3 regions of the Paenibacillus sp. TAF43_2 genome follow, and region 1 is predicted to be linked to each of the others. Evidence: riboswitches for the same ligand, from Rfam matches in the RefSeq annotation. Region 1 holds a riboswitch; each other region holds the start of a gene.
What was found. Region 1 has a riboswitch for ZMP and ZTP ahead of rpiB (ribose 5-phosphate isomerase B). Riboswitches for the same ligand answer to the same signal wherever they lie in the genome.
Positions count from the first base shown of each region.

Region 1 (8,104 bases):
ATCGGAAGCGGTGGAAGAGCCGCGCAACAATGCAGAGCTTCTGCTCATGCATTTGCTGAATATGGATCGAGCGTCATTGCTGCGTGATGGCAGTGAGCTATTTCCTGCAGAGCGGTTAGCAGAATGGGAAGGCCTCATACGTCGTAAGGCTGCTGGGGAGCCTGTTCAATATATTATTGGTGAGCAATGGTTTTATGGGCGGCCATTTACAGTCTCGCCTGCCGTGCTCATTCCGCGTCCGGAAACAGAGCTGCTCGTCGAGGCTGTGCTTGAGGCAGCTGATCTTATTTGGCCCCCTGCGCTAATTGCAGGGGATTTGCAGCCGCCGACCATTGTCGACGTCGGCACAGGCAGCGGCGCCATCGCCGTGACGCTAGCTTCGCAGCGTCACGCATGGCGCGTATGCGCGTCCGATCTATCGCCGGACGCGCTGGCAGTCGCCCGCACGAACGCGATCCGCCATGAAGCGGCGGATCGGTTGACATTCGTGCAGGGCGACCTGCTCATGCCATTTGTACATGGGCATGAGCAGGGTGAACTGCAGCACGGCGAGCTTCGCATCGACGTGCTTGTATCCAATCCGCCGTATATACTGGCGGCGGATATGTTAGAGCTGCAGCGCGAAGTTCGCGACTATGAGCCGCATCTCGCGCTGGAAGGCGGGCCGGACGGGTTGATCCCGTACCGGCGCATGCTGGAGCAGCTTCCGCTGCTCGCGCAGATGCCTCGCATCGTCGCATTCGAGCTCGGCATGGGCCAGCCTCGCATCGTTGCCGACATGATGCGCGAAATGTCGCAATGGGACGACATTCGAATCATCAGTGACTACGCTGGAATCGAGCGCCATGTCATTGCAACGAGGAGTTAGCTTCGCTTGCAGCAAAAGAGGCTTCCCCAAAAGTAGAATTATCTACTTCGGGAAAGCCTCTATTTCATTTCAAGCAGCAGCCTGACTGGGCTCAGCAAAATAAATCTATTTCATAGATTTATTTTCACTCGAACGTACCATTTAGCGCGTTTTTATGGGCGTTGCGCAAACATAAGCCTACATTCTGGCTCTATTTTCGAGAAAATGATTACTTTGACGAAAATAAGACTATATTTTAGTTTTATTTTTGCTGTACCACATCAATTAGCGCCTTTTTGAGAGTGATGAGCAAACATAAGCCTACATTCTAGCTCTATTTTCACGGAAAGGGCTACTTTGACGAAAATAAGCCTATATTTTAGTTTTATTTTTGCTGTACCACATCAATTAGCCCCTTTTTGCGGGTGATGAGCAAACAATAAGCCTACATTCTAGCTCTATTTTCTCGAAAAGGGTTCCTTTAATGAAAATAACACTATATTTTAGTGTTTATTCCGGCATCATACCGGTGCTTATCGCAAGACGGTTCCACCCGTTGATCGTAATAATAGCCATAATAATCTCGCCGACTTGTTTGCTCTCGAAATACCGGGCAACTTCTTCATATACCGCATCAGGCACATGTTCCTTCGTAATGACAGTGACAGCCTCCGTCAAAGCGAGTACCGCTCGCTCCTCCTTCGTAAAGTAAGGCGTATCGCGCCAAGCGCTCAATGCATAAATCCGCTGCTCAGTCTCGCCTAAGCTTCTAGCGTCTTTCGTGTGCATATTAATGCAGAATGCACAGCCATTTATTTGCGATGCGCGAATTTTAATCAATTCTAGCAGCTGCTTGTCGATGCTCGTAGTGCCTAGGTATTTTTCCATTCCGCTCATTGCCTGATATGCAGCAGGTATTTCTTTAGCTATTTGGACTCTTTCTGTCATGTTCCTCATTCTCCTCTATGTTCTAATTATTTGCTTTCATCCTCTAAGACAAAACACAGTTATCGGATGTGACAGAAGATTAAAAAATTTTTTATTTAGTCGTCCTTGTCTAGTCGTCTTTGTTTAGTCATCCGGTGTTCACGATTGGCGGATCGTAAATTTTCAAATGGTCATTCGATCCGAACATGCTTCAGCTTATCAGGGTTCAACATGACATAAATCCGCTCAACCTTCTGCCCTTCCTCATCGAGCCGAAAGCTGATAACACTTCTAGGCATACCGGCTTGGTTAACGATGACGCCAGCTTGTCCGTTCACGTCAGCGAATTGATGGCCATCTCCCAAGAAGGTCTTCGGAATAACACCCTTCAAAAAGGCGATGACTCTTTCTCTGCTAATAATAGCGAAAATAGCTGCACGTACCTTGCCTCCTCCATCGGAGACAAGAATCGCTTCTTCGGATAAAAGAGAAATCAATTTCTCGAAATTTCCAGAAGAAGCTGCTTCCATGAAGGCAACAGCGAGGGGCTCGGCTTTATCCGTGTTCATGGGTAGCATCGATCTATCTTCCTGAAGCTTCTCTTTGGCTCGGCTGTATATTTTACGACAGTTTGCTGTCGTTTTATGTAAGCATGCAGCGATATCCTCATAGTCGTATTGAAGTGATTCTCTTAAAATAAACACAGCCCGCTCAACTGCTGTTAGCTGCTCAAGCATGACAAGCAGCGCGTAGGAAATCTCTTCATGCTCCGCATAAATTTCAGCAGGATCCAGCTCAACGGTGCTGACGTCTGGTTCGGGCAGCCACTGTCCAACATATACTTCTTTTCTTTTGCGCGCGGATTGGCTGAGATTGATCGAGCGGTTAGTGAGCATTCGAACGAGATAGGCCTTCTCATTTTTAATTTCACTAGGGTCCAAAAGGCTGTAGTCTGCAAACACATCCTGGACCAATTCCTCGGCCTCGCTGAATGTGCCAAGCATCCGATAAGCAATGGAATGGAGCAGCGGTCGATACGCTGCATAAGTTTTTTGGAAATCCATTCTTCATCCATCCTTCTCATTTATTGAAAATAGTATAACTTGCTAGAAGAGCGTCTGCGATAAGATAAAAAATAGATAGATTGATAGGTTTATATATTAAGCAAAGCGGACATAATGACGGATAGATACGTTCCGGAACGCAAGCAGACGCACTGACGGGTGCGACGAGAGGAGCTTGTGTTATATGTCCAGCCATTATTCTATTCATTCCTATTCCAATATTTCTAAATCCGCTCATTCTAATTCGGGTAAGGCTAATAAATTTGTTTATCGCAAATCATATGGTTTTATTATTTTTGCACTTATCATTTTAATTATGAGCTGGGAAGCTCAGCAAATGGATGCTGCGGTTGCAGGCGGAGAGATCCCACAGGAAGCCATTCGCCTTCGTATTTTAGCCAATTCCGATAATCCTGCTGATCAAGTCGTGAAACGTCTTGTCCGGGATGAAATCGTTAAAGCGATGAATAGCTGGGTGACGGGACCTCAGACGATTGAGGAAGCACGTCAGACGATTCTCGCTAATATGCCTGAAATTGAACGCATTACAGCAGAAGTGCTAAAGAGCCGCGGCTTTGAATATGGCTCATCCGCAGAGCTTGGAATGGTACCGTTCCCGACAAAAATGTACGGCAATCAAGTTTACCCTGCTGGCGACTATGAAGCCCTTCGTATTACACTTGGCGAAGGCGGCGGACAAAATTGGTGGTGTGTATTGTTCCCGCCGTTATGTTTTATCGATGCTGTAAGCGGTGAAGCATCAGCAGCAGCTGGAACAGAGACAGAGCAAGCAACAGTTGTGAAATCGAATAGTGCAGCGGCTAAGACAGCTTCATTAGCAGCAGCTCCAGCAGATACTCCTTCCCAAGGCGAAGCGCCGGAAGCAAAATTTTTTATTTGGGAAATGATTGAATCTTTTATCAATTGGATTAAATCACTGTTTTCATAAGAAACGACAGCTGCACCTTTGAATATAAAGGTGCAGCTGTCGTTTCTGCTTGTTTGCGGGTGCTTATGCTATAATAACGAATGAATGAACAATTTCAATTAAGAGCAAGGATTGAAGGATAGAGATGACTAAAACAAATGTATGGCGCGTAAAGCAGGCTCATGATTCTCAGCTGCGGGAACAATTATCGGAGGCTGCCAGCCAATTAAGAGAAGGCGGTATTATTGCTTTCCCTACGGAGACGGTTTATGGGCTTGGCGCGGATGCTCGCAGCTCGGCGGCGGTTGAGCGGATATTCACCGCAAAGGGACGTCCATCGGACAACCCTCTTATTGTGCATATTGCGGGTCGCAAGCAGTTAGATGAGCTGGTGCTGCCGTATTCGGAGCTGGCTTCATCGTTGATGGAACAGTTTTGGCCAGGACCACTTACTATTGTACTGCCCGTTCGCGAGGATGCGTTATCGCCGCTCGTAACGGCAGGACTGTCTACCGTTGGTATTCGAATACCGGATCATAGAACAGCGCTTGCGCTGCTTGAGATCGCAGATTGTCCAATTGCTGCACCAAGCGCCAATCGTTCTGGAAGGCCAAGCCCAACACTTGCTGAGCATGTGCTGGAGGATTTGGATGGGCGGATCGATGGTCTTGTTGATGACGGTGCAACAGGCGTCGGCCTGGAATCTACTGTAATTGAGCTTGCTGGCGAGCATGGCATTCGAATTTTACGGCCAGGCGGCATTACGCGCGAAGCGCTTCAAGAAGCGGCACCCCATGCGTTGGTTGATAGTGCCTCGGTAGATGAACCGGAGTCGGCTCCGCGATCGCCAGGCATGAAATATACTCATTATGCGCCACAAGGGGAGCTTGAGCTTGTGCAAGGCCATTTTGAAGCTGTTGCAGCGTACATTCGAGATCAAGTAGAAGCTGCAAAGAAGCGCGGCGAGGTAACTGGCGTACTTGCTTTCGAAGAGAGGTTGAATCGCTACGATGCAGATCATGTTTACTCATTAGGCAGCGAGGCGGAGCTTGGCACAGCAGCGCACCAGCTTTATGCGGCATTGCGAGATTTTGACGGGGCAGGCGCTCAGCGTATTTGGGCAGAGGGCTGCACGGAGCATGGGATCGGCGCAGCGCTTATGAATCGGTTGGCCAAAGCGGCTGGAAACCGAATTATTCGTGTATAGAAAGCACTGTAAGGGGAACGATCATTTTTGAAACAAAATTAGCTTGAAACCGCACTAGTATGTTTGTCCTCATGTCCGCATATGTTTGGTAAAGACTACAAGCGGACATGGGGGAGATAGGCTGTGATTGAAGCACAATTACAAGCTGGACAGTTTTTGACGCTGCTTTTTATTGCGGTGGCACTCAGTCTAGACGCATTTTCTCTGGGACTCGGAATAGGGCTCAAAGGCATAAGGCTGCGAGATGTTTTGAAGCTTGGCATTGTAACTGCATTGTTTCATATGATCATGCCGCTGGCAGGTATTTTTACAGGTCAATACGTCGGCTCCTTGCTTGGAGATGTAGCCACGACTGCGGCAGGCGTTTTGCTAGTGTTGCTCGGCGGACATATGATTTATAGCTCGCTGCGCGGCGAGGCGGTTCAATCTTTTGACCATAAATCTTTTTGGGGCTTGCTCGTGCTTTCGCTTAGCGTCAGTATCGACTCGTTCTCAGTAGGCATTACGCTGGGGATGTTCGCTGCAAACATGTTGATGACGGTTTTACTTATCGGTCTGCTCGGCGGGCTGATGTCGATATGTGGTTTAATGCTGGGGRGTAAAGTCAGCGGTCAGCTTGGCGAATATGGCGAGGCCATAGGCGGAGGAATTTTGTTCGTGTTCGGCATCTTGTTTATCTTTTAGAATACAAGTAAGAAAGCGGAACAAAATTTCAGTCTTATTTTAAATTTCAAGCCAAAGCTGCTTAGCATCTAAGGAATGCTGCAGGTGTTTTCGCTTAATCGTTGAACAGCTTGGAATAACGTGCAAAAAGGAGTTGGCAGTGTGAAACGTATTTTATTTGTATGTACAGGCAATACATGCCGCTCACCGATGGCAGAGGCTATGCTTCGCCGAATGGCTGCATTGAGAGGGATCACCGTAGCCGTTCGCTCCGCAGGCATATCTACTATTGATGGACTGCCCGTGTCAGCTCATGCTGTGGAGACCCTTAGACAGCGGGACATCGAGCATAAGAGCACGTCGCTGGCGCTGACGAGCGAAGCGGTTGGTTGGGCTGATATTATTTTGACAATGACGGTTAATCATAAGCGCGGTTTGCTGCAATGGCATCCCGAAGCGGTCGACAAAATCTATACGTTAAAGGAATATGCAAATCAAGACGCACAAGTGCTCGCCGATATTGAGGAGCTGGAGCAGCTTTATACAGAGCTTCATATGAAGCAGGCGCTTGGCCAACAGCTGACGACTGGCGAGAGAAGACGATTGCTTGAGCTGGAGCGTCGCATACCGAGCTTTGACATCGTTGATCCTTTCGGAGGCTCGCTTGCTATATACAGCAGCAGTGCTAACGAAATAGAGGACGCGCTCGTCAAGCTGCTGGACAAGCTGGCCAAAAGATAAGTGTTCAGGGTTGCGGAAGTCATTTTTGTTCCCGTTCGATTGATTTTTGCAGCTGTATAAGATATAATAAAATGACAATATACGGTTTCCGATGTAACTGGCGACGGAAGTGGGTAACCACGGTGGAGCATCGGAATATACGGCCGGTCGCCTGGGCAAAGAGCAGCATGCTAATAAGCATGTCATGCTCTTTTTTCGTCTTTTTGGGCAAAAATAGGTATACTAGCACTGTGATGTTTCATTTCTAAGGAGGTCTTTTGCGTTGAAAATTGCTATTGGTGCTGACCATGCAGGTTATCGTTTGAAGGACGAAGTTGTACCGTTTCTTCAATCGCTTGGTCATGAAATTGAAGATCTTGGCTGCAACTGTGACCAATCCGTCGATTATCCGGACTATGCATTGCCCGTATGCGACCTTGTTACGAGCGGCAAAGCAGAGCGCGGTATACTCATTTGTGGAACAGGTATCGGCATGTCGATTGCGGCTAATAAAGTACGCGGCATCCGCTGTGCGCTTGTGAATGATATGTTCTCAGCCAAAGCCACTCGGGAGCATAATGATACTAATGTTTTGGCGCTTGGGGAACGAGTAATCGGTCCTGGAGTGGCACTCGAAATTATTCGCATATGGCTTGAAACGCCGTTCTCAAATGGAGAACGCCATGTCGGTCGTGTTAGTAAAGTGAAACAAATTGAAGAACAGTACAGCAGCCAGTCCTAATTAGGGGGCATTCGCAATGAACGTAGACGAAAACGTACAGCTTGGAAGCATTGCAGAACAGGTTGAGCAAATTGTTCGGGAACTGGCAGCGGCAGGCAAGCTTGGCATGAGTCAGCTGCTAGTAATCGGTGTAAGTACTAGTGAGGTGCTTGGTCATCGCATCGGGACTTCGGGCACCATTGAAACGGCTGCACAAATTTACGCAGGCGTTGAAGCGGTTCGCAGCGAAGTTGGCTTTATTCCCGTTTATCAATGCTGTGAGCATCTGAATCGCGCGCTTGTCATTGATCAAGCTTCTGCAGAACGATTGGGGCTTGATATTGTAGGTGCAGTGCCAGTGCCTAAAGCGGGCGGCTCCATGGCAGCTTATGCCTATCGTCAGCTGAAGGAACCTTGTTTGGTGGAAACGGTGCAGGCGCATGCGGGCATCGATATTGGTGATACGTTTATCGGTATGCATTTGAAGCGGGTGGCTGTTCCCGTTCGTCCGACGATTCGTGAAATTGGAGGAGCGCATGTCACGATGGCTATCACAAGGCCAAAGTTAATAGGCGGCTCCCGAGCGGTATACGAGCTTAGCGAGAATCTAACGGCAGAGCAATCTGCTGGAACTTGCGAATAGTTGATTTATAGCGATAATTTTTTGATTTTCAGCGTCTAAAGGACACCGAAGACGTTTTTGCTTGATAAAGGGTATCTAATTTGAGGAGGAATTTAATCATGGAAAATTTGCGCAAACAAGACCCAGAAGTATTAAAAGCTCTAGGACTAGAACTTACTCGTCAACGTGACAATATCGAGCTTATCGCATCCGAGAACATCGTTAGCGAAGCGGTATTGGAAGCTATGGGAAGCGTTTTGACGAACAAATATGCAGAAGGTTACCCAAGCAAACGTTTCTATGGCGGTTGTGAGCATGTTGACATCGTTGAGGATATTGCCCGCAACCGTGCGAAAGAGCTTTTTGGCGCTGAGCATGCGAACGTGCAACCACACTCCGGCGCAC
Region 1 covers NZ_JBFRDK010000001.1:70,033-78,136, reverse strand. Annotated here, with positions in the region: gene prmC (peptide chain release factor N(5)-glutamine methyltransferase) at 1-868, shown strand, start outside; gene AB4Z17_RS00355 (carboxymuconolactone decarboxylase family protein) at 1,358-1,795, opposite strand; gene AB4Z17_RS00350 (RNA polymerase sigma-70 factor) at 1,966-2,838, opposite strand; gene spoIIR (stage II sporulation protein R) at 3,023-3,787, shown strand; gene AB4Z17_RS00340 (L-threonylcarbamoyladenylate synthase) at 3,912-4,973, shown strand; gene AB4Z17_RS00335 (manganese efflux pump MntP) at 5,097-5,657, shown strand; gene AB4Z17_RS00330 (low molecular weight protein arginine phosphatase) at 5,799-6,377, shown strand; ZMP/ZTP riboswitch at 6,461-6,541, shown strand; gene rpiB (ribose 5-phosphate isomerase B) at 6,640-7,098, shown strand; gene AB4Z17_RS00320 (TIGR01440 family protein) at 7,115-7,720, shown strand; gene glyA (serine hydroxymethyltransferase) at 7,819-8,104, shown strand, end outside.

Region 2 (7,564 bases), on a different contig from region 1:
CCGCAGCTGGTTATTGGTACACCAGGGCGAATTCACGAATTGCTTAAGCTGCGCAAGCTCAAGCTGAATGATGTGAAAAATGTTGTAGTTGATGAAGCGGATCAAGTATTTCAGCTCGGCTCGACAAAAGAGGTCGAGATCATTTTGCATAGTGTCGGTAAAGAACACCAAATTGCTTTTTTCTCCGCGACATATCCAGATCAAATGGCTCGTTTTGAAGGACGCTGGATGAAAAACCCGGAACGCATTCAGGTTACGCCGGAGCATACCGTATCACAAACGATCGATAATTACTTTATCGTTAGCGATAAGCGTGATAAAACCGATACGGCAAGAAGACTTGTTCGCTTGCTGAACCCGGCCTCTGCGCTGCTTTTCCTAAATGATACCGACAACATTTCCAACTGGGAATCGAAACTAAGCTATGAAGGCTTTACTGTTGAGGCTTTGTATGGGGATGCGGATAAACAGCGCCGTGCAGCAACATTGACACGTTTTCGCGAGGGTCGCTGCCAGCTGCTGCTAGCGACGGATGTTGCGGCTAGAGGCCTTGATATTGAAGGTCTGCCGCTCGTCATTCAGCTTGATCCTGCATCGGATGCGGATCACTATGTGCATCGTGCAGGACGCACGGGCCGTATGGGACGTCCTGGTACAGTCGTTTCCATTGTTACGCCGCAGGAGCTGTTTATTATGGAGAAATTCCGCAAGCAGCTGGGCATCGAATTGACAGAACGGACAATGTTCAGAGGAAAGCTTCTTAGCGAGGAAGAGCTGCGAGAAGCAACAAAACCGTTTGCGGCTCGTCATGAAGCAAAGCTTGCAGATCGCTCAGAAGCGTTGCAAACGAAGCGAGCTGCAGAGAATAAAAGTGCAGCTGCTGCTCCGAAACAAACGAAGCTTGTAGAGACGAAAGCAGTAACTGCTCCGCCGAAACCAAAGCCAGCAGCGAAGCCTGCTCCTAAGAAAGTGGAGCGAAAGCGCGAAGGTAAAAACAAAGGTGCTCCTAAGTGGCTGAAAGCTAAACGCGAGGCCGATAAGGAACAATCATAAAAATTTATTTTGAAAGCCACCCTCTTAAATCGATCTGCCTCTCCCGAAACGTATGGGCGAAGGTAAAAAATGCGGCAAAACCCGCAATCGAAAAAGGAGTGTGGCTTTCTTGATAAAACAAACAATGTGGAAAAAGACAGCAATTTCTTCGCTTGCGCTGCTGATGCTTGCAGGCGGTGCAACGTCAGCTTTTGCAGATGGCGGTAAAGGCAAAGGGCATGATGGCGATCGTAATGATGATAAAGGCCGTCATGAGGACAAGGATGACAAGTATGACAAGGACGATAAACATAAAGTAACATGGCAATTCCAAGATGAGGACGATCTGAAGTGGGCTATGGAATACATTATGCGGTTAGCGTCAAAGGGCGTATTTACTGGCTACGAGGATGGTACATTTAAGCCTAATCAGAAAATCAACCGTATTGAAACGTTGACTGCTGCTGTCAGATTGATGGGTCTTCGCTCACAAGCGGAATCAGCAGATAAAATGAAAACGGATTTGCAATTTAATGACGGGGATAAAATCGCAAAAAAATACCCTTGGGCTGTTGGTTACGTTGCAGTAGCGCTGGAGAACGATCTATTCTCTGAGACTGAATCGGAAGTGAAACCGGAAGCAAACGCGACAAGGCTATGGTCTACGATTCTTCTCGTAAAAGCGCTTAAACTGGAAGACGAAGCGAAGGCGCTCAATAATACAAAGCTTGACTTTAAGGATGCAAAAGAGATCCCTGCTGGATCAGTAGGTTATGTAGCTCTTGCTTTGAAGAAAGGCATTATTACCGGCTACAATGATAAGAATGGAAAAACGTTCCGTCCTAATCAACCAGTAACCCGTGCAGAGCTGGCAGCGCTTCTCGATCGTACAGATACGGAAATGCCTAATCATGATGCACAAGCCATTATAGGCAAGCTAAAAGCAGCTCCTGCTGATGGCAAGCTGACGGTTGTTAAAGGAGATAACACGGAGGTTTCACTAGCATTAGATTCGAATGTGTTTATTTTCAGAGATGATAAAAAATCGCCAGTGAGCTCACTCCGAGCAGGTGATGAGGTACTCGTTCGTACGTATCTCAATCGTATCGTATTTATTGAAGTAACGAAGTCGGCTCCTGTTAGTACAGCTTTCTCGGAGAACGGAATTATTAATACATTAACGTTCAACAATCAGGCGAAATTGACGACGGTTTCTCTCATTACTCGATATGAAAACTCACAGGCAGTTGTCACTACATTCAGCATTGATCCAAGCGTAGTCATTACAGGTGACTCCTCGCAGCTGAAGGCTGGTCAATATGTACAAGTAAAAGGCGACAATGGCACAGTTAAATCAATTGAAGTGAAATAAGGTTTAAATAAGAGAAGGGCTGTCCTGAAAGTAGGTTTTTCTACTTTTGGAACAGCCCTTTTTCCATTGTTCAGCAATCAAAATAATAGCTTGCGAATCCAGCAGCGCTTAGTTTTCTGCATAATAAGCACGAAACAGTTCGTTAGAAATAGAGCTTGATTTCAATTGCGATATCGAACTATAATAAATGTAAATTTCAGGTAGGTGCAACTGGCGTAAACGTGGATGACCACGAGGGAGCACCTATTTCATATGTCGTGCGCCTGGGCAAAGTATTTGATCGATGATCAAATGCTTTTTTTATTTTCAGATAAAATAAAAAGGTTGAGGTGAGTATGTTGCAGTCCTATGAAGATCAGTTATTTAATAATCCGTATCCTGGTAGAACAATAATCGTGGGGATGAGCCCGTCAGGAAAACATTTTGTTCAAGRGTATTGGATAATGGGCAGAAGCGCGAACAGTCGCAACCGAATCTTTGAGCGCAATGAGCAGTTTGTAAGAAACATAGCATATGATGCGGCAAAAATGGAAGACCCTTCATTGATTATTTATGATCCGATAAAGAGTATGAATGGGATGCATATCATTTCCAATGGAGATCAGACTGAAACCATCTATGAAGCTTATGGCAAAAGTGCAACGTTTGAAGATGCATTAAAAAGCAGAAAGTTTGAACCGGATGCTCCCCATTATACACCGCGTATTTCCGGTATTATTGATACTGAATCAGCTTTGTACAGCTTGTCCATTTTGAAAACAAGGCAAAACGATCCGTCATTTTGCATCCGTCATTTCTTTCATTACGACTCTTTTACAAAAGGGATAGGTCATTGCATTCACACTTATAAAGGTGAAGAAAATGGTATTTTGAGATCTTTTGAAGGTGAACCGCTGGAGGTTCCTTTATTTGATTCAATGGATGAAACGGCTCAATTTTACTGGAGCAGCATAAACGCAGATCATAAAATTTCATTGCTTGTGAAGTTTATTCATACCGATGATCGTAAGGTGGAATTTAAAATAATAAATAAAAATCAGACGTTTTAGTGTCTCTATAATTAATTCCGACAAAAACGATGGGAAAAATTTAAATAATCGTTGACAGGGTCGTTTTTGAGGAATAATATAGGAATATATTCAAAGTGAGTTAAAAAACCATTTTGTAGGATGACAAAAGAAGATAATCTACTGGACCACCAGAGATTCAATAGGAGCGCAGTTCTGCGCCTTGTTGGGTCTCCTTTTTTTATCCAAAAAAACAAAAAAGCTCAAAGAGCGAAGCGAAAGGGATGTTTACAATCATGAAAAAACTAACACTAACATTAATTTCTGCAACAGTAGCCTTCTCAGCCCTAACCTATGTTGTCGTATCTGCCAAACAGGCACAAGGTGCGCCTGCAGTGAAGGACAACGCTGCAATTGTTACCGAAGCAAAGGAAGAGAATCAATCCAAAATCATTACCGTTTCTGACACAGAGAAAAAATCAGAAGTAAACACAGCTGCAGCAGAAGGCGAAAAACAACCGCAAGCAAAAACGGCGGACACGATAGAGGCTAATAAACCTGAAGCAGAAAAAGCAGATGCGAAACAAGAAGATAAATCCAAAGTTACTCTTGCTGTAGATAAGAAGGAAGAGGCGCCTGCAGCTAAAGCGGCAGCAGCAAAGGAGGAGCCTGCGGCTAAAGCAAATACATCGGTTGAAAAAACAGCGACTCAGCCGAAAGAGACTGCCCAGCCTAAAGCAGCAACGACGGTGAAAGAAGAAAGCCAGCCTAAAGCTGCAGCCGTTGTAAAAGAAGAGCCAAAAGCAGCAGCACCTGCTGCGAAAGAAGAAACACAATCGAAACCAGCAGAGCCAGCTGCAAAAGAAGAAAAGAAGCCATCTAAATCGGTCTCATTTGTGAAAAAAGATACGGTACAGCCGAAAGCACCATCATCCTCAGAGGCTCCTTCTTCCTCCTCTTCATCATCATCTTCGTCTTCCGAAGGTCAACAGCCAGCACCATCGACGACGGAAGAAGAAATCTGCTAGAAACAAGAAATACGTATTCATGAGTTATGAAATGGGGTGGCCATAAGAGGCAGATCAGCCTCTTATGACCGGCTCCCTGCACGAAATCTTGAAGCGACTAGTGGAGAATACATATTTCACACTTGGCACATCGACAAAATTTGATGAAAACGAGGAATGAACATGAAATTACAATTTAATACATCCAAAAGATGGTTAGCTCTTATATTGGCTGCATTATTAATTTTGCCAGCTGCCAATATCGTTAATGCCAATCCAGCTTCGGAAACTCTAGTAAATAGCGGCGCCAGCCATTATAACTATTTTAATAATGTGTATGATCATTTGGATGATGAGAACCATATTCTTCAAACGGTAACGTATGAAGATATTATTAATCTCTTTGACAGCGAAGGCACATATGTTGTGTTGTTTGGCGGAGCTTGGAGCGATAAAACACAAGCGAATATTGGCTTTATTAATCAGGTGGCAAAGCAATATGGTGTAAAAACCATCTATAACTTTGATACAAGGTTAGATGGCAAATCACTAGAGATTGCTGAAACGCAAACGAAAGAAATCAAAGTTGGCAACAACACTTTTGATTTTGCAGAAGCGTATGTCGAGCTGGTCAAAAAATATTTAACGAACCTCGATGAAGTACTTCCAGCAGGAGATATCGTTAGTTATACGAAAAAAGACAGCAAGGGCGCAGTAATTTCAGAAGGCTCAGCGAAAAAAATTGAAGCACCATTCCTGTTTGTGTATAACAAAAAGAAAATTGTTTCCTCTTTGGCTTCAACAAATGTGTGGAGCGATTACTTAACTAATGGCGTTTTGGACGCGAGCAAAGTAGATGCTTACAAAGCAAAAGTGAGTCAAGTATTTGAAGGAATCACTTCATTTGATACGATTAACCGTTCGAATTCTATCAAAGCAGCTTTCAATAGAAACGGATCAATCATTAACAAAAAAGAAACGGTTATTTTTGACGAATCGGACGGAGAGCTCGTATTTGAACATGTAACCTATCACCAATTGACGAAGATTCTCGAGAGCGAAGGGAATTATACGATCTTGTTCGGCGGCTCTTGGTGCCCGAATACACAAGCAGCCATTAAGTTTGTTAACGAATATGCGAAAAAAAATAACATTGATAAAGTTTATTTTTGGGACACCAAGCTGGATTCGGGAATTTCGATCCTGGATCTTTATAAAGACCCGAACGCTGACCCCCATAACGGAACATTCTTTCAAACAAGAGATACGAATCATCCTTACGCCAATCTGTATGTAGATTTGATTAACAAATATTTGCCTGATATTAAAACACAATACGTAAAAACAAAAGACAATGTAAAGTATACGAATGAGAACGGCGTTGAAGTAATCGCAAGCAAAGCGCAAGTTCCATACCTCTTTCAATATAACAAAGACAACAAGGATGTTGATGGCAACAGAGCTCCAATTCTTGGGCATATTGAATTGATGTATTCTTGGACCAATATTCAACCTGATTATGTAAGCAGCGGCGGACTTGGTGTGAATTACAAAAATTATACAAATGCTTTGAACAGCCTATTTGCAAGAGTTGAGGCCAAACCTACAGGGCTGACAGCGGTTAAACCAACCTCATCCGATGAAAATGATGGTCAAATTACAGGAACGAAAGGCAAAGCGCTTGAATACAAGCTTGAAAATGAAACGGATTACAAGGCTGTAACTGGTGATGCAATAACTAACTTAGTGCCAGGTACTTACAATGTTAGATATGCATCCAAGCTTGGATACAATGGTCCTCATACAGCAGGAATTCCCGCAGCTGTTTCGTACAAAGCGGGCGAAGCTGTAAACGTAGTGGTGCCATCCTTTATTCAAGACCAAGCTGCACCAACAGGGCTGGCAGGTGTTGCACCAACGACATCAGCTAACAATGACGGTAAAATTACTGGAACGACGACAGCGCTTGAATACAAGCTGTCTAATTCGTTATCCGATTATATTCGTGCAACAGAACCGTCTGTTACAGATCTTGTTTACGGTACTTATGATGTTCGTTACGCGGCAAAAGAAGGATATCGCCCAAGCCCTAAAGTAGAGGTTGTTATTCCGGCTTACGGCGAGGAAGCGCAAGAAGCGCCGACTGGCTTAACAGGCGTATCACCGACAACGATTGCTAATAACGATGGACAAATTACAGGAACGACTGCAGCTCTAGAATACAGATTAGATGGAACGGATGTTTATCAAGCAGCAACAGAACCAGCGATCACTGGTCTCGCAGCAGGCACTTATAATATCAGATTTGCAGCTAAACCTGGATTCAGTGCAAGCCCAGCAATTGATATCGTTATCAAAGCGTTTGCTCTACAAGAGCAGTCGGAACCATCAGGCTTGACGGGTGTAGCTCCTACCTCTTCAGCTAATAATGATGGACAAATTACAGGAACAACGACAGCACTTGAATACAAGCTGTCAGGAGCTGAGTCCTATCAAGCGGCAACAGCGCCATCTATTACTGGCTTATCATCTGGAACTTACAACGTGAGGTTTGCGGCTAAGGAAGGCTATAATGCCGGCGCAGTGCTAGATGTCATTGTACCTAATTATGTATCCCCTCCAAGTGGTGGAAACAATGGCCCAAATCCAACGCCTACACCTACACCTCCAGCAGGTGGAGACGATGATGGTACAGCACCAACAGTAACGATAACAGCAACAACCGATGCTGCGACAGGAGCAACCGTAGCGAAAGCAACCGCAGCTTCTATTACAAGCTTAGTTGAGCTTGCTAAGAAAGCGGAAGCAGCAGGCAAAACCTCTGTCGTCGAGCTTAAGGTTGAAGCAACAGCTCAAACTAAATCTGTAGAGCTGAGCATTCCTAGAAAATCGTTTAATGAAGTAGCTTCAAGCACAAATGCGGGTGTGAAGGCCAATCTTGGCGTTGGCACTGTCGTTTTTAACGCAAAAGCAATTGAAAGCATCAGCAATTCGGCTGAAGCGGGTGACATCAGCATTATTATTACGAAAGTAGAGCTAACTGACGAAGGCAAGGAGGCTTTGGGTGACAGACCGGTATATGATTTCTCCGTATTCGCAGGAACTACCCAGCTTACAAGCTTTGGCGGCAGCAATGTGCAAGTTAG
Region 2 covers NZ_JBFRDK010000037.1:12,572-20,135, reverse strand. Annotated here, with positions in the region: gene AB4Z17_RS10745 (DEAD/DEAH box helicase) at 1-1,053, shown strand, start outside; gene AB4Z17_RS10740 (S-layer homology domain-containing protein) at 1,163-2,404, shown strand; ZMP/ZTP riboswitch at 2,601-2,680, shown strand; gene AB4Z17_RS10735 (IMP cyclohydrolase) at 2,740-3,453, shown strand; gene AB4Z17_RS10730 (hypothetical protein) at 3,708-4,439, shown strand; gene AB4Z17_RS10725 (S-layer homology domain-containing protein) at 4,602-7,564, shown strand, end outside.
Region 2: it holds a riboswitch for ZMP and ZTP, as region 1 does, so the genes downstream of both, AB4Z17_RS10735 (IMP cyclohydrolase) here and rpiB (ribose 5-phosphate isomerase B) in region 1, are expected to answer to the same signal.

Region 3 (7,723 bases), on a different contig from region 1:
AACGATTTCCAATTCTCAGGCACATTGAACAAAATTAAAGGCAATGAATTAACAAATCTTGTTGATACGCTGCCAGTTTCAGAGCGTTACTCGTATATCTATGACGGTAATTCACAAACGCTTGATCACATCCTCGTGGATAAAGCGAATGGGACAACAGCAGAAATCGACGTGGTTCACGTCAATGCAGATTTCTCTACAGAACAGGGCAGAGTAAGCGATCATGATCCGCTTCTTGCGCAGCTGGATCTGTCTTCTAAAAAAGCGGCTGAGTTTGCGATGACGCTCATGCATACGAATGATACACATGCGAATTTGGCGAATGTTGCAAAGAGAGTTACTGCAGTTCAGCAGGTTCGAAATGAAACAGTTAATTCACTCCTTCTTGATGCTGGCGATGTATTCTCGGGCACTTTGTATTTTAATAAATACTTAGGCCAGGCAGATTTAACGTTTATGAATTTGATGAAATACAATGCTATGGTTTTCGGTAATCATGAGTTTGACAAAGAATTATCGGTGCTGGCAGATTTTGTGAAAAAAGCAAAATTCCCATTTGTTAGCTCCAACATTGATTTCAGCAAGGAGCCTGCACTTAACGGATTATTATCCGAGCAAGCGGCTGGTGAAGCGGCTCAGGATGGAAAGATTTATAATTCACTTATTCTTGAAGTAGGCGAGGACAAGACGAAAGTCGGCGTAATTGGCTTAACTACAGAGGATACGAAGTTTCTTGCGTCTCCGGGACCAAATATCATATTTAATGATTATATCGCTAAAGCGAAAGAAACCGTCAAAATGCTGCAAGATCAAGGCATCAACAAAATCATTGCTTTGACTCATCTTGGTCATGCATTCGATCTTCAATTGGCTGAGCAAGTAGCTGGAATTGATGTTATCGTAGGAGGTCACAGCCATACGAAAGTAGACGCTCCTAAGGTAGTCAAGACACATGGAGAGCCAACGCTAGTTGTACAGGCGGAGGAGTATAACAAATATTTGGGACGCTTGGATCTCAAATTCAATCAAGCAGGCGTACTGACTAAATGGGATGGCAAACTGCTCGATATTGCAACATTTGCTCCAGATCCGGTAGCGACTGAATTGCTTGATCCATACACAAAGGGTATTGAAGCTATTAAACAACAGGTTATTGGTAAAACGAATGTATTTTTAGATGGTGGCAACCCTTCTGGTCGTGTTGCGGAAGTCAATCTTGGAAACATAATGACAGATGGAATGGTTTCTAAAGTGAAAAGCTTTGTTGACAGCAATCCTGATTTAAAGAAATTGGATGTAAAAGGATTCGTGGGGATTCAAAATGGTGGCGGAATTCGTAAACCTATTCCGCTGAAAGCTATAGGCAAAGCGGATGGTGACATTACACTAGGTGAGCTTTTGGAAGTTATGCCATTCGGCAATAATCTTACATCACTTCGTATGACGGGTCAGGAAATTGTGGATGCGTTAGAGAATGGTGTAAGCGGCATTGAAACGGTTCAAGGTCGATTCCCACAAGTATCTGGCATGCGTTACTACTATGATTCCAAGAAGCAGCCGGAAGTACTAGATGCGAATGGACAGCTTGTAACTGCGGGTAAGCGTATAGCAAAGGTAGAAATTAAGAACGCTGACGGCAGCTACAGTGCTATTGATCTGAATGCTTATTATTTTGTAGCAACAAATTCTTTTATGGCTAATGGCGGAGACTTCTACCGCTCCATGAAGAAAGCGAAAGATGATGGTCGTCAGTATGAGATGAACATCGTTGACTACGAGGTGTTTATCGAATACCTTACGAAAATAGGCACTATCAATATGGGGTTAGAAGGCCGTATTACAGATCTAAAAGGCGAGCCGCTTCCAGGTGACAACGATCCATTTAAGCTAACGATTATGCATGTGAACGACACGCATGCTCACCTTGATTCGATTGCAAAACGTTTTACAGCGATTAAGGAAATTCGTGCAGAAGTAAAAGACTCTATCTTGCTAGATGCAGGTGATGTGTTCTCAGGAACGCTGTATTTCAACAAATATCTTGGTCAAGCGGACTTGGCGTTTATGAATAAGTTTGGTTATGACGCGATGGTATTCGGAAACCACGAATTCGATAAAGGTCCATCCGTACTTGCTGATTTTATTAAAAAAGCGGAGTTCCCGTTTGTAAGCTCAAATATCGACTTCAGCAAGGAACCTGCAATGAACGGACTTGTGTCTGAGCAGGCAATCGGTAAACCAGCTGCGAAAGGTAAAATTTATGACGCGATCATATTGGATGAAGGCGGGCAAAAGATCGGCGTATTCGGCTTAACAACGGAGGACACAAAATTCCTTGCATCGCCAGGAGATAATATTGTATTCGAGGATTATATTAAGAAAGCTGAAGAAACGGTCAAAATGCTCGAAAAAGAAGGCATCAATAAGATTGTGGCATTGACGCATCTAGGAAATGAATTTGATAAAGTATTGGCTGAGAAGGTTACGGGCATCGACGTTATCGTCGGTGGACATAGCCACACGAAGGTTGACGCACCGCTTGTATATCATGCTACGGGAGAACCGACACTCGTTGTACAGGCAGAACAATATGGCAATTATTTGGGCCGTTTGGACCTCGAATTCAATAACAAAGGGATATTGACCGCATGGAATGGCAAGCTGCTTACAGTTAGCGGTTATGCAGCGGACCCGGAAGCTGTTGAAATGTTGAAGCCATACAGTGCGGGTGTTGCCGATATTCAGAAGCAAGTCATCGGTAAAACAAATGTGTTCCTGGATGGTGATCGTAATTCTGTACGGTCAAAAGAAACCAACTTAGGAAACTTGATCACAGACGGTATGGTCTCCAAAGTAAAAAGCTTCGTAAACAGCAACGAGGCATTAAAGCAATTGGATGTAAAAGGTTATGTTGGCATTCAGAATGGCGGAGGTATTCGCGAATCAATTAAGAAAACCGCTGAGGGTAAAGTAGATGGAGACATCTCGATGGGCGAATTGCTTACGGTGATGCCTTTCGGAAACAACCTTACGGCGCTTCGTATGACAGGCCAAGAAATTATTGCTGCGCTTGAGAACGGTGTAAGTGGAATCAAAACCGGAGAAGGCCGCTTCCCGCAAGTATCGGGCATGCGCTTCTACTACGATTCTAATAAGAACCCTGAAATATTGGATGCAGACGGAAAGCTTAAGCAGGCTGGCGAACGCATTACGAAGGTTGAAATCAAAAACGCAGACGGCAGCTACAGCGCAATTGATTTGAATGCTTATTATTTTGTAGCAACAAACTCATTTATGGCTAATGGCGGCGATTTCTATCGCTCGATGAAGCAAGCCAAAGATGCTGGACGTCAGCACGAAATGAACATTGTTGACTACGAGGTATTCTTGGAGTATATCAATCAACTAGGTACGATTAATGCAACGACAGAAGGACGCATTGTTGATGTGAATGTTGTAGTTCCGACACCTACTCCAACACCAACAACACCGCCGGTGACAACACCGACGCCGACACCAACGCCAACACCGACGACACCGCCGGTGACGACACCAACGCCGACACCATCCATCACATTTAGTGATGTACGCGGCCACTGGGCGGCAGATGCTATTGCGAAGGCAGTGGAAATTGGGTTTGTTAATGGGTATGGAGACGGCACGTTCCACCCTGGAGACACAGCAACAAGAGCACAATTTATTACAATGGTAGGCAGGGCGCTGAAGCTTGAATCGTCGACAAGCAAGCTGGACTTTGCAGATGCAGATAAAGTTCCTGCATGGGCACGCTCCTTCTTTGCACAGCTTATTGAAGATAAGGTCATTGCAGGCTACGAGGATAATACGCTTCGACCATCAAGTGAATTAACAAGAACGGAAATGACCGTAATTCTTGTTCGCGCACTAGGCATTAAAGTTGATCCGAAGGCGAAGCCGACGTTTGCTGATTTGAGTGACATCCCTGTATGGGCACGTCCTTATATCGCTGCGGCACAAGCCGAAGGACTAGTAGCAGGCATGGGCGGCAATAAATTTGCACCTAAGAAAAATGCAACAAGAGCAGATGTGGTTACACTGATTTTGTCCGCACTAGAGTATGAAGGAAGAAACGGAATTTAATTAAGCAAAAGCGTCCCATTCCACTTGTTAAGAGTGGGGTGGGACGTTTTTTTTAGTAAGATTTGTTGTTTTCATACAAAGAAGGCGACACTTCATTTGAAACCTATGTTAAATTAGAGGGAGTAGATACCGTTTGCATTTCTAGACATAAATAGAAAGAGTGAAACTTGGATGGCTGATGATCGACTGGATGATAAGCTTAGCAAAATGATTGATGTAGCAAGGCTGTATTATGAACTGGATTATAATCAGGAAGAAATCGCCCAGAAGCTGGGGGTATCGCGCCCTACGATATCAAGATTTTTACAGCAGGCGAAGGATGAGGGGTACGTTCAAATAAAAATCGTACACCCGAACGAAAACAATTTTGTTCTGGCGAATCGTTTGGAAGCGAAGTTTGGGCTGAAAAAAGCGGTTATCGTTTCTGTGCCGCAGTATGAGGACAGCATCGTAAAAAGGTATATTGGCGAAGCGGCAGCGAACTATTTATACGATACGGTAAAAGATGGCGATATCATTGCGACAACGTGGGGAACGACGCTCTTTCAAATGGCTTCTCAGCTTAAGGATAAGCCGGTTCGCGACGTTAAGGTCGTGCAGCTCAACGGCGGGGTTAGCCATTCAGAGACCAATACATACGCTTATGAAATTGTTCATTTATTCGGCAAGGCTTTCCATACGATACCTTACTTTATTCCGCTGCCGGCGCTTGTTGACCATGAGGTTGTGAAGCGGACGATTGAATCGGATCGCCATATCCGCAATATTTTGGAGCTAGGGAAGCTCTCTAATATTGCCGTTGTAACCGTGGGAGCCCCTACGGATGATTCTGTATTAATTAGAGCCAATTATTTCACAGATTCCGATCTGGAAATTATTCGCGAGAAGGCAGCTGGCGATATATGCTCACGCTATATCGATATTACAGGCAATATTTGTTCAACACTCATGAACCAGCGCACGATTGGCATCAGTCTCGATGAACTGAAGCGCAAGGATCAGTCAATACTTGTGGCAGGCGGAGCGAAGAAGGTAGATGGCATTTATGGCGCGCTGCGCGGCGGCTACACGAATGTACTCATTACCGATCAGTTTACAGCGAGGTATCTATTAGAACGGGATGTGTAGACGTCCTATAGAACGAACGAGGGGATCTTAGCTGCAAGGCAGCTAATAAGATCCCCTCGTTTTTCTTCCTATCTCTCTTAATGAAGTGCAAATCGCTCAGCGGAGTCAACCGTATGCTTCAGAAGCGTGGCGATCGTAACAGGACCTACGCCTGCTGGCACAGGAGTGATCGCACTTGCTTTTGCTAGGCATGCCTCGTAGTCAACGTCCCCAATATTCCCTTTATTGTACCCTGCATCAAGTACTACAGCGCCATCGCGAATCCATTCGCCTTGAATGAAGCTTGGTTTGCCTACTGCAGCAACGACGATATCGGCAAGACGCAATAGCTCCGCTAAATTTTCCGTTTTGGAATGACAGGTTGTTACGGTTGCATTGCGGTTCAGCAGCATCTGAGAAACGGGTTTGCCTAGAATCGGGCTTCGTCCAACGACGACGGCATGTTTGCCTTCAACCTTGATGTTATAGTAATCAAGAATAGCCATAATAGCAGCAGGGGTACATGACGGATACTGGGCATAACCAAATGCATTTTGAGCAAAACCTAGCGCGGTTACACCATCAACATCCTTATGGATACTAATCGCTTCAAAGGCAGCACGCTCATCAATTTGATGCGGTACGGGGTGCTGCAAGAGGATGCCGTGAATAAGCGGGTCAGCATTAAGCTGCAAAATAACGTCAATCAAATCATCCGTTGAAATGCTTTTGTTCAAATGAATACGTTTGGAATCAATGCCAAGCCGCTTGCATGCATTGCCTTTCATTCGAACATAGGTTTCAGACGCAGGGTCATCGCCCACCAGTATCGTCGCTAAGCATGGAATGATTCCCCGCTTGCTTAGAGCCTCCACTCTTGCTTTCAGCTGCTCTTTGATTGCATCGGCCACAATGGCTCCATCCAAAATCAGTTTCTCCGTCATCTTCTACCTCAGCCCCTTATAAATAGATGTTAAAAAAACATAAAAAGGCAAGGGGTATGTCCCCTTACCTTTGCCCAGGCGTACGGCTAATGATCTGTGCGCTTCCTCATGGCTATCCATGTTCCGCCAGTTACGCACAGCTTTTTATTGGTATTTTGATTTTAACAGGTGGAAAGTTCAAAAGCGAGCCATCAACGTTATTTTATGATTATTTAGGTGTAGAAACAAGAGAATGGGTGCTATAATTACTATACCAAGAGGGAGCGGGTCGCGCTGCCCTCTTTATTTGCAGTTTGCGCAAAATGATGGGAGATTGAGGTGGTTAGTTGTTAAAGCTCACTAGATTTTTGAGGAAATATTGGCTGAGCGCTGTGCTGGCACCGTTGTTTATGCTGCTAGAGGTGTTCATGGATTTGCTGCAGCCGCGGTTCATGGCGAGCATTGTGAATGAGGGCATTATAGCAGGTGATCTCACAGCAATCGCGAGCACCGCTCCCAAAATGCTGATCGCCGCATTAATCGGTCTAATAGCAGGTGTCGGCTGTACGGTGTTCTCGACGATAGCGTCGCAAAACTTTGGGGCTGATCTGAGGCAGGAGCTGTTTCAAAAAATCCAGTCGCTGTCGCTTCGATCGCTTGACCGTTTTGGTTCAGGCTCGATCGTGACGAGACTGACGGGCGATGTCACACAAATTCAGAACTTAGTATTGCTGCTGCTTCGCGTATTTGCACGAAGTTCATTCATTATTATCGGCAGTCTGGTCATGGCTTTTGTAATAAGCCCGCGCCTATCTATTATTTTGCTCGCAATGATACCCTTATTAGCTCTCTTCCTCATCATTACAACTCGGATTACCGTTCCTTTGTTTTCAATGATGCAGCACCGGCTCGATCAAGTGAATACCGTTATGCAAGAAAATTTGTCCGGTATCCGTGTTGTGAAAGCATTTGTACGGTCCGATTACGAGGAAGAACGTTTTAATGAAACAAACTCAAATCTACTGCATGCCAGTCTAAAAGCAGCTAAGATCGTTGCGCTTAATACGCCGCTTGTGTCGATCATTCTTAATTTTAGCATTGTAGCTGCATTATGGTATGGGGGAATGCTTTCTGAGCACGGGGCGCTGTCAGTGGGCAGTCTCGCCGCCTTTTTAACTTATATTACACAGCTTCTCTTTTCTACTCTAGGACTTGGAAATCAATTGATTGCAATCTCTCGGGCCAAGGCTTCTGCTGACCGAATTAACGAGATATTGGAGGTGCCGGCAGATAAATGGACAGCTGAACGAAAAGCTAACGAGCAGTCCAAGAAAATACAGGCTGGCAGAATTACGTTTGACCATGTGAGCTTCAGCTATGAAGGCTCGGAGAAAAATATACTTCACGACATAGATCTGGATATAGAGCCGGGCGAGACGATTGGGATCGTAGGGGTGAACGGCTCAGGAAAATCAACGCTGGTCAGCCTCATTCCAAGGTTTTATGAAGCGACAGAGGGGATGATTCGCATTGATTCCCATCCAATTAACGAGATCGCTTCTGCAGAGCTGCAT
Region 3 covers NZ_JBFRDK010000021.1:10,899-18,621, forward strand. Annotated here, with positions in the region: gene AB4Z17_RS07005 (5'-nucleotidase C-terminal domain-containing protein) at 1-4,119, shown strand, start outside; gene AB4Z17_RS07010 (sugar-binding transcriptional regulator) at 4,291-5,247, shown strand; gene AB4Z17_RS07015 (bifunctional 5,10-methylenetetrahydrofolate dehydrogenase/5,10-methenyltetrahydrofolate cyclohydrolase) at 5,325-6,170, opposite strand; ZMP/ZTP riboswitch at 6,236-6,314, opposite strand; gene AB4Z17_RS07020 (ABC transporter ATP-binding protein) at 6,497-7,723, shown strand, end outside.
Region 3: it holds a riboswitch for ZMP and ZTP, as region 1 does, so the genes downstream of both, AB4Z17_RS07015 (bifunctional 5,10-methylenetetrahydrofolate dehydrogenase/5,10-methenyltetrahydrofolate cyclohydrolase) here and rpiB (ribose 5-phosphate isomerase B) in region 1, are expected to answer to the same signal.